DNA from 2 places in the Streptomyces sp. NPDC049597 genome. Region 2 is predicted to be linked to the other one. Evidence: riboswitches for the same ligand, from Rfam matches in the RefSeq annotation. Region 2 holds a riboswitch; the other holds the start of a gene.
What was found. Region 2 has a riboswitch for cyclic di-AMP ahead of AB0K02_RS05195 (transglycosylase family protein). Riboswitches for the same ligand answer to the same signal wherever they lie in the genome.

Region 1 (5,010 bases), on a different contig from region 2:
CCCACCACGGGGGCGATCTCGTCGAACGGCACCGCGAACATGTCGTGCAGCACGAAGGCGAGTCGTTCCGCCGGAGCCAGCGTCTCCAGGACGACCAGCAGCGCCAGGCCGACCGCGTCGGCGAGCAGGACCTCGTGCTCGGGGTCGAGCGCGTCCGCCCCGGTGACGATCGGCTCGGGCAGACGGGTCTCCATCGGCTCCTCGCGCCGTGACGCACGGGTACGGAGCATGTCCAGGCAGACCCGGCCGACCACGGTGGTCAGCCAGCCGCCCAGGTTCTCGACGCGTTCGGAGCCGGAGCGGCTCAGACGCAGCCAGGCCTCCTGGACGGCGTCGTCGGCTTCGGTCAGCGAGCCGAGCATCCGGTACGCGACCGCGCGCAGGTGCGCGCGGTGCTCCTCGAAGCGCTGCGCCAGGAAGTCGTGCTCGTTCATCGTCCGCCCCGTGTCCGTCGTCGTCCGGCCTGTCACAGCATTGACGGAGTGCGCGGCGCGGATGTGACGCGAACGGTGCCACCAGGCCGGATGTGCCGGGACGAGGCCGAAAAGCGTGGCCGCGGAGGCCGAAAACGTCGCCGCGGGGGCCGAAAACGCGGCGGAGACGACCTGTGGGGCCGGATCGGCGGGACCGGACCGGTAAATGGGAGTGGATCTTGCTCCGGATGGCGTAAGGTGGTGTTCACCGACGCGGGGTGGAGCAGCTCGGTAGCTCGCTGGGCTCATAACCCAGAGGTCGCAGGTTCAAATCCTGTCCCCGCTACTGAAGACGGCGGCCCGGCAATCGAGATGATCGATTGCCGGGCCGCCGTCGTTTCCGTCGTCGGTTGCGCCCTCGTTTTCGGCGTCGTGACCTGGGCTTCTGTGCGGCCGGACGTGGCAAGTCGCCGCGCGCCCCCGGGGCGCGCAGCATGGGAAGTGCGCGGCACCGGTCCGTGGCCGTGGGTGGAGCGGCAGGGAGAACACCTGTGGGGCGAGAACAGCGCAGCAGCTACGGCGCGCCGTGGTTCGTCCGTCTCCTGCCCGCCGTGATGATCGCCGCCGGCATCGTCTTCGACCTGCTGACGCCGGCCCGTTTCACCGCGGTGCCGCTCTTCGCCGCGGCCCCGCTCATCGCGGCGCCGATCGTCACCTGGGTCGTGACGCTGCTCACCGGTATCGCCGCCGTCCTGGCCACGACGGGCCTGCACACCTACAACAACACCATCGCCCAGATCACCGCCTTCACGGAGACGAGCACGGTGCTCACCGTGGCGGCTCTCGCGCTGCTGATCAACGGGGTCGTGAGGCGCAGCAGCGCGCGGCTCGCCTCGGCGCGGGTGATCGCCGAGGCCGCGCAGCGCGCCGTGCTGCCCACGCCCGCGGACCGGATCGCCGGTCTGCACATCGCGGCGCGCTACGAGGCGGCGCAGGCGGACGCGTTCATCGGCGGTGACCTCTTCGCCGTGCAGGACACCCCGCACGGGGTGCGGCTGATCGTCGGGGACGTGCGCGGCAAGGGGATGGAGGCGGTGGCGGCCGTCGCCGTGCTGATCGGGGCCTTTGGGGAGGCGGCCGAGCAGGAGACCTCGCTCGAAGGCGTGGCACGGCGGCTGGAGCGGGCGTTGAAGCGCGAGGACATGCGGCGGGAGGGGCTTGACGCCATCGAGGGGTTCACCACCGCCGTGCTCGGCGAGATCCCGCCCAGCGACGGTGTGGGGGACGGGACCGTACGGCTGGTGAACCGCGGGCATCCCGACCCGCTGGTGCTGCACGCCGACGGCGAGCTGGACGTGCTGGAGCCGTCCGAGGCCGCGCTGCCCCTGGGGATGGGCGACTTGGGCCTGTGGCCCGACCGCGCGGAGGAGTATCCGCTGCCCGCCGGCGCGACGCTGCTGCTGTACACGGACGGCCTGTCCGAGGCCCGTGACGCCCGAGGCGTCTTCTACGACCCGGGTGAACGACTCCGGGGAAGCGTCTTCCCCGGCCCCGAGGGCCTGCTCGACGCGCTGGTCGAGGACGTGCGCCGGTACACGGGCGGCAGGTCCACGGACGACATGGCGCTCCTGGCGGTCGGCAGGCCCGGGGTGGGGCAGCCGGAACGGCGGCGGACGGTGCCGGTCGTGTCCGCCGACGGCGCGTCCCGGACGCAGGGGCGGCGCGCGGTGCGTGGCGCGGGCGGCGCCCGCCCGGCGCGGGGGGTACGGCACACCGACGGCGGGTGGCGGAGCAGCGGGCACGGCACGCCGGACTGAGGGGCGCAGCCCGAGGGGACGGCGAACGCTCAGCACATCAGTACGGTGTGTAGCCAAACGGTGTCACTCTGCATAACATTTGACGCAACGTCAGGTGATGTCGCCGGCCTGAAGGGTGATCAAGTCGCCCGATTCCGCCTGCTTCTGTCCTGGTAAGTCCTGGCCGCGGGCGTTAATGATCAGCCGGAACAGCTTGGAATCCGGCCCCGGCTTCTATTAACGTTCGATAACGCAGCGCGGTCGTCCCAGCCGTCGCAAGAGACGGCACCGTGCGCACGCGCCGAATCCCGCAAGGGAACCGGGGAACCACCAATTGGGGTGAATCGGGCATCGTTTGCCGCTCAGTCCGCGGCCGAGGACGCCCGTAGGAGACCTTCCTGCTCCGAACCCGTCAGCTAACCCGGTAGGCGAGAAGGAAGGAAAGGAGTACGCCTTCGTGGCGTCCAACATGCCTGCCCCCGAGGCCCCGTTCGTGCCCGCTCACTTCGGCGGCGACACCGCGGAGCGGACGTGGGAGGAATGGAATCCCACCGAGGAATCCATCCGTCCGGTGCGCGGCCGGCACCGCGTCGTCAAGCAGCGCGGCGGGCTCGCCCGCAGCTCCACCGTCCTCGGCGTCGGTGTCATCGCCGCGGTCGGCGCCGGTGGCATAGCGACCGCCCAGGACAAGCCGGCGGTCTCCATCTCCCTTCCGGACTCGATCGCGGACAAGCTCCCCGACGCCGCGTCACTTCCGGGCGTGGGCTCCCTCCTCTCCGACGACTCCGGCTCCGAGGCGAACGCGGCCCCCCTGACCGCGATGACGACCGTCGCCGATGGCGGGACGGGTGCCGACGGGCAGTCGGCCGGCGCCGGCGAGGCCCTGCGCGCCCGCATCCTCCAGCAGGTCGAGCAGCAGCGCGCCGAGGCGGACGCCGAGGCGAAGGCCGCCGCCGAGAAGCTGGCCGCCGAGCAGGCCGCCGCCGCGGCGGCGAAGCAGCAGAGCGAGGCCGAGGCCCAGGCGGCCGAGGAGAAGCGGAAGGCCGAGGAGGCCGCGCGGGCCAAGGAGGAGGCGGAGCGCCTCGCCAAGCTCGCCGCGAGCTACGCCCTGCCCACCTCCTCGTACACGATCACCTCCACGTACGGCGAGTCCGGCTCCATGTGGTCCTCCGGCCAGCACACCGGTCTGGACTTCGCCGCTCCCACGGGCACCCCGGTCAAGGCGGTCCACGGCGGCACGATCAAGTCGGCCGGCTGGTCCGGTTCGTACGGCTACCGCATCGTGCTGGAGCTGGAGGACGGCACCGAGGTCTGGTACGCCCACCTGTCGTCGATGACCGCGAGCGCGGGCCAGACGGTCGCCACAGGCGAGACCATCGGCCGCGTCGGCGCGACCGGCAACGTCACCGGGCCGCACCTGCACATGGAGGTGCACACCGCGGGCGGCTCCGGCCTCGACCCGATGGCCTGGCTGCGGGACAAGGGCCTCACGATCTGATCGAGGGCAGCGGCCGACGGCGCGCGGTACGGGGTTCGGGTGCCGCGCGTCCCCGTGTCCGCGCCGTCCCCGGTGGCGCCTGTGCGCGGCGGCAGGGCGCGGACGCGACGCCGACGACGCCTCGTGCGAGGCGGGCGGGGCGCGGCAGCTGCGACGAGGGCCGCGCGGTCAGCGGCGGTACGGGTTGTAGCCGGAGTAGTCGCGGTGCGGGGGCGGTACGGCGACCCGGCCCGTGGCCCGCGCCGCGTACACGAGCGCGGGCGCGGCCACGTCCCTGCGCCGCCACAGGTGGTGCAGCAGCTCCCGCTCGCGCTCCGCGAAGTCCGGTCCCGCGGCGCCGCGGTGGGCCCGGTGGCGCAGAGAGGCGAGCGACGTCGCGAACGCCTCGTACTCGGAGACCGCGTGGCCCGCGGCAGGGCCGTACGTCCGCCGTGCCCAGTCGCGCGCCATCGTGCGGGCGCGCATCGAGGACAGCGCCTGCGGCTCCGCGTCCGCCAGCCAGCCCGCCGCCGCGTACGCCGGCAGCTCGCTCGATATCGTGCGCAGCTCGCGCTGCCGGGTCCATATGGTCAGCCAGGTCAGCAGCCCGAAGGCGGGCACCATGAACGCCGCGTACACCCCGTAGAAACCCCACGGGCCGAACAGCGAAACCGAGCCGTTCCACAGGGCGTGCATGCCCATCGCGAGGACGAGGCCGAGCAGGGGCAGCGCGATGCGCCGTATGCGCCGACGGGGCGCGGCGAGTGCGGCAAGGCCGAAACCGATGCCGGTGAGCACCGTGAACAACGGGTGCGCGAACGGCGACATCACGATCCGCACGAAGAACGTCGCCGCGGTGACCGAGGCCAGGCCCGAGGTGCCGAACGCCTGGTCCTCGCCGTAGGCGTTGCCGAGGTACAGGATGTTCTCGGTGAAGGCGAAGCCGGTCGCCGTCACGCCCGCGACCACCACCCCGTCCACGAGGCCGGTGAAGTCCCGTCTTCGGAAGAGGAAGAGGAGCAGGACCGACGCCGCCTTGGCGCTCTCCTCGACGACCGGTGCTATGACCGTCGCGCCCAGGGTGTCGGCGGAAGCGGGATCGGCGGTGGCGGTGGCGATCCAGCGGGTCGCGAAGGTGTTCGCGAGGATCGCGATCAGGGCGGCGGCGCACGCGCCCCAGGCGAAGGCGAACAGCAGATTCCGCCAGGGGCCGGGCTCCACCCGGTCCAGCCAGCGGAACGCCGCCACCAGCAGCGGCACCGGCAGCGTCGCGAGGCCGAGGCCGATCAGGAAGCCCTGGGTGCCGGTCTGTTCCCGTACGAGC
Region 2 (5,010 bases):
ACGTTCGAATGCGGCTACGTTCACCGTCGACTCGGCAGGCATCAGCAGGCCGCACAGTCCCCAGTAGTCACGCGAAAGGCAACCGCATGCGCTCCGGGAACGGACGTCACCGCCGCCCCCGTCAGGCTCCGGCCATCGTCGTCGCGGCAGGGGTGACCGGATCCGCCATCGCGCTCCCGCTGCTCGGCGCCGGCTCCGCCTCCGCCGCCGACGCGGCCACATGGGACCGCGTCGCCGAATGCGAGAGCGGCGGCATGTGGAGCGCCGACCTCGGCAACGGCTTCTACGGCGGGCTGCAGCTCTCGCAGCAGACGTGGGAGGAGTTCGGCGGCACGGCGTACGCGCCGAGCGCCGACCTGGCGAGCCGTTCGCAGCAGATCGCGGTCGCGGAGAAGGTGCTGGACGCCCGGGGGCCCGACGCCTGGCAGGCATGCGCCCCGATCGCGGGGCTGACCAACGACGACGTCTCGACCGGTGTCGACCCCGGGGACCTGCTGCCCCTGCCGGACGCGAGCCCGGAGGACGGCGCCGAGGCGAGCCCCGAGACGACGGCCGACGCGGGCGCCGGCGCGGACGCGCCGGCCGGTTCCGGTGACGCGGCCGCCGACGACCCGGCCGGGGGCGAGGCGGGCCGTCCGCAGGAGGCCCCTGCGGAGGACGCCTCCCCGGCGCCCACGCCCGAGGACGGCGACGCGCCGGTGTCCGAGTCCCCGTCCGCCGGCACGGACGCCGGGGCGCCCGACTCCGCGACCGGCACGGGCAGGCACCGCGGCGAGCCCGCCCATGACGACACCGAAACGGGCATCACGGACGAGGGGCGCGAAAGCGGTCGTCATGCCTCGCGAGGTGACGCATCGGCACGTGACGGAGTGACAGCCGACGGCGCGTACACCGTCCAGCCGGGCGACACTCTGTGGGCCATCGCCGACGAGCGGGAGGTGCCCGGAGGCTGGAGCGCGCTCTACGAGGCGAACGAGAAGACCGTGGGTGCCGACCCCGATCTCATCCTCCCCGGTCAGAGCCTCGATCTCGGCCTGGGCGACCAGTAGTTCGAGCGGCGATTCGCTGCCATATGTCCGTTCTGTGCAAGTGAGACAAGCGTCTCTTTGCTGCAACTGGCCGACACTGTCCAGCAAATTCACCCAAGCCGTGCGCGACCTGCGCAAACGCCTCCCAAGTGGAGGGCGGTTCGGGCGATTTCTCCCCGATGTTCGACTTTGAACATCGGGGAGCGGTGTGTTTACGGTCTGAACCGCTCGCCATCGCGGGCACCGTCGACCGTCACGCCGAATCCTGCCGTCGGTCGGGGGGAACAGTCGTCGCTCAGTGCGCCGAAGGCAGGAGCGGGGGACCCAAGGTAAGTGCCGGTCCCGGCCGTCGCAGACGACGGCCGTGAACGGCTGGGGGTGGAGCCGCGCGCAACGACGCGCGGCCGGGCAACTCTTCCGGCCCGAACCCGACAGCTCACCTCGCAGGCGTCGGTGAGGAGAAGCTCCATGCTGCGTTCCGGCCATGCCAAGCACCGCCGCTCCACCGTCCTCGACCGGGCGGCTCGCCTCGCAACGCTCGCCGGCGTCGCCGGTGCCGCCATCGCTGCCCCGATGCTCGGCGCCACCTCGGCGTCCGCCGCCACCGCCGCCGAGTGGGACGCCGTCGCCCAGTGCGAGTCCGGTGGCAACTGGTCCATCAACACCGGCAACGGCTACTACGGTGGCCTGCAGTTCTCCGCCTCCACCTGGGCCGCCTACGGCGGCACCGCGTACGCCCCGTCCGCCGACCAGGCCTCCAAGTCCCAGCAGATCGCGATAGCCGAGAAGGTCCTCGCCGGTCAGGGCAAGGGCGCCTGGCCGAGCTGCGGCGTGGGCCTGTCCAGCACCCCCTACAACGGCGGCTCCGCCGAGCCGGCGCAGCCCGCCGCCGAGCCGGCCGAGAAGCGTGCCGAGGCCCCGACCACCCGCTCCGAGCGTGCCGAGGCCCCCGCGCCGAAGAAGGCCGCGGCCGCCACGTTCAAGAAGGGCGACGGCGAGTACAAGGTCAAGGCCGGGGACACCCTGGGCTCGATCGCGGAGGCCGAGAAGGTCAAGGGCGGCTGGAAGAAGCTCTTCGAGCTCAACAAGGACGTCATCGAGGACGCCGACGTCATCTACCCGGGCCAGCAGCTCCACCTGAGCTGACCCCCCGCCGTCCGCGTGCCCGCGGACGGGTTCCGAGCCCCCCGGTCCGGCGCTGCTTCCCCCGTAAGCGCCGGGCCGGGGTTCGGTCGTGAAGGGCCCCGAAGAGCCTTACTTACGGGTAGCTTGCGGGCGTTTTGTCCGGCACGCACAGCGTTCATGCCCTTTTTCGTCCCACGGGGCGGGCATCGGCCGGCCTTTGCCCCGGAGACGGTTAGGCTCTTGCCGCAAGGCCAAGCAGACCTCTGCACATTTCTCGCGTCACATCCCAGAAGGAGATGCTCGTGCCGTCCATCGACGTCGTCGTAGCCCGGGAAATCCTGGACTCCCGAGGCAACCCCACGGTCGAGGTCGAGGTTGGCCTCGACGACGGCAGCACGGGTCGTGCTGCTGTTCCGTCCGGCGCCTCCACCGGTGCGTTCGAGGCCATTGAGCTCCGCGACGGTGACCAGAACCGCTACCAGGGCAAGGGTGTCGAGAAGGCCGTCCTCGCCGTCATCGAGCAGATCGGCCCCGAGCTCGTCGGCTACGACGCCACCGAGCAGCGCCTGATCGACCAGGCGATGTTCGACCTGGACGCCACCGACAACAAGGCCTCGCTCGGCGCCAACGCCATCCTCGGTGTCTCCCTCGCCGTCGCGCACGCCGCCTCCGAGGCGTCCGACCTGCCGCTCTTCCGCTACCTGGGCGGCCCGAACGCGCACCTGCTGCCCGTTCCGATGATGAACATCCTGAACGGCGGCTCGCACGCCGACTCCAACGTGGACATCCAGGAGTTCATGATCGCGCCGATCGGTGCGGAGTCCTTCTCCGAGGCCCTGCGCTGGGGCACCGAGGTCTACCACACCCTCAAGAAGGTGCTGAAGACCAAGGGCCTGTCCACCGGTCTCGGCGACGAGGGCGGCTTCGCGCCGAACCTCGACTCCAACCGCGCCGCCCTCGACCTCATCCTCGAGGCCATCAAGGAGGCCGGCTACGCCCCGGGCAAGGACATCGCGCTCGCGCTGGACGTCGCCGCGTCCGAGTTCTACAAGGACGGCGCGTACGAGTTCGAGGGCAAGGCCCGCTCGGCCGCCGAGATGACCGAGTACTACGCGGAGCTCGTCGACGCGTACCCGCTGGTCTCCATCGAGGACCCCCTGTTCGAGGACGACTGGGCCGGCTGGAAGACCATCACCGACAAGCTCGGCTCCAAGGTCCAGCTCGTCGGCGACGACCTGTTCGTCACCAACCCGGAGCGCCTGGCCCGCGGCATCGAGGAGGGCGCCGCCAACGCCCTGCTGGTCAAGGTCAACCAGATCGGTTCGCTGACCGAGACCCTGGACGCCGTCGAGCTCGCCCAGCGCAACGGCTTCAAGTGCATGATGTCCCACCGCTCCGGCGAGACCGAGGACGTCACCATCGCCGACCTGGCCGTCGCCACCAACTGCGGCCAGATCAAGACCGGCGCCCCGGCCCGCTCCGAGCGCGTCGCCAAGTACAACCAGCTGCTGCGCATCGAGGAGATCCTCGACGACGCCGCTGTGTACGCCGGCCGCAGCGCCTTCCCGCGCTTCAAGGGCTGATCACGGGCTGACACCCCCGCCTCCGTACGTCCCCGGCCCCGGTCCCGTACCGTGTCCGGGGACGTTCGCGTGTGAAGGGGAGGCGAGAGAGCATGGCACGCAGGCCGGAGCCGGACCGGTTCTCCACCGCGACGAGGCTGCGGCTGCTCGGCGAGCAGACCGCCGCCCGCGTCTACCGGTCGCAGAGCCGCCGTCAGGCCCGCCGCTCCCGGCTCACCGGCCGGGCCGCGTTCCTCGCACTGATCGTCTGCTCCCTGGTCGTCGCCCTCGCCTACCCCATGCGCCAGTACGTCTCGCAGCGCGCCGAGATCGCCGAACAGGAACGCCGGATGGCCGAGGCCCGCGAGCGGGTCGAGGAGCTCCGCGACGAGAAGGCGCGCCTCCAGGACGACATGTACATCCGGCGCCTGGCACGTGAGCACCTGCACTACGTGCTCCCGGGCGAGACCGGCTACACGGTGATCGACCCCGAGACCGCCGAGGAGCGCCGTGAGGACGAGAGTGCGGCGGACCGGCCCTGGTACTCGAACGTCTGGAACGGCGTGGACGACGCCGACCGCCAGTAGCCCCCAGTAGCGACCACAGCAGCAAGGCAGGCATGGAAACCCCTCCTCCCACCACCGAGCACACCGAGCCGACCGACGCGGACATCGCCGCGTTCGAGCAGCAGCTCGGCCGGCCGCCGCGCGGACTGCGCGCCATCGCGCACCGCTGCCCCTGCGGACAGCCGGATGTCGTCGAGACCGCGCCCCGTCTGCCGGACGGGACGCCGTTCCCGACGCTGTACTACCTGACCTGCCCGCGGGCCGCGTCCGCGATCGGCACGCTGGAGGCCAACGGCGTCATGAAGGAGATGCAGGCACGCCTGGCCGCCGACCCCGAGCTGGCCGCCGCCTACCGCGCCGCGCACGAGGACTACATCGCGCGCCGCGACGCGATCGAGGTGCTCCAGGGCTTCCCCAGCGCGGGCGGCATGCCGGACCGGGTGAAGTGCCTGCACGTCCTGGTCGGCCACTCGCTCGCGGCGGGCCCCGGCGTGAACCCGCTGGGGGACGAGGCGATCGCGATGCTGCCCGAGTGGTGGCGCAAGGGCCCGTGTGTGACCGGCCTCGTCACGGAGGAGGACGACAAGTGACCCGCGTCGCCGCCGTCGACTGCGGCACCAACTCCATCCGGCTCCTCGTCGCCGACGTCGACCCGGAGTCCGGCAGCCTCGTCGACCTCGACCGGCGGATGATCATCGTCCGGCTGGGGGAGGGTGTCGACCGCACCGG

Region 1: it holds a riboswitch for cyclic di-AMP, as region 2 does, so the genes downstream of both, AB0K02_RS29970 (M23 family metallopeptidase) here and AB0K02_RS05195 (transglycosylase family protein) in region 2, are expected to answer to the same signal.

Annotation. Positions count from the first base shown of each region.
Region 1 is NZ_JBFAOY010000039.1:30,043-35,052, forward strand. Features, by position in the region: gene sigJ (RNA polymerase sigma factor SigJ) at 1-434, opposite strand, end outside; tRNA gene AB0K02_RS29960 (tRNA-Met) at 686-759, shown strand; gene AB0K02_RS29965 (PP2C family protein-serine/threonine phosphatase) at 1,028-2,230, shown strand; cyclic di-AMP (ydaO/yuaA leader) riboswitch at 2,499-2,655, shown strand; gene AB0K02_RS29970 (M23 family metallopeptidase) at 2,667-3,707, shown strand; gene AB0K02_RS29975 (PrsW family intramembrane metalloprotease) at 3,876-5,010, opposite strand, start outside.
Region 2 is NZ_JBFAOY010000002.1:301,504-306,513, forward strand. Features, by position in the region: gene AB0K02_RS05190 (transglycosylase family protein) at 87-1,049, shown strand; cyclic di-AMP (ydaO/yuaA leader) riboswitch at 1,320-1,493, shown strand; gene AB0K02_RS05195 (transglycosylase family protein) at 1,497-2,174, shown strand; gene eno (phosphopyruvate hydratase) at 2,450-3,736, shown strand; gene AB0K02_RS05205 (septum formation initiator family protein) at 3,829-4,302, shown strand; gene AB0K02_RS05210 (DUF501 domain-containing protein) at 4,335-4,871, shown strand; gene AB0K02_RS05215 (Ppx/GppA phosphatase family protein) at 4,868-5,010, shown strand, end outside.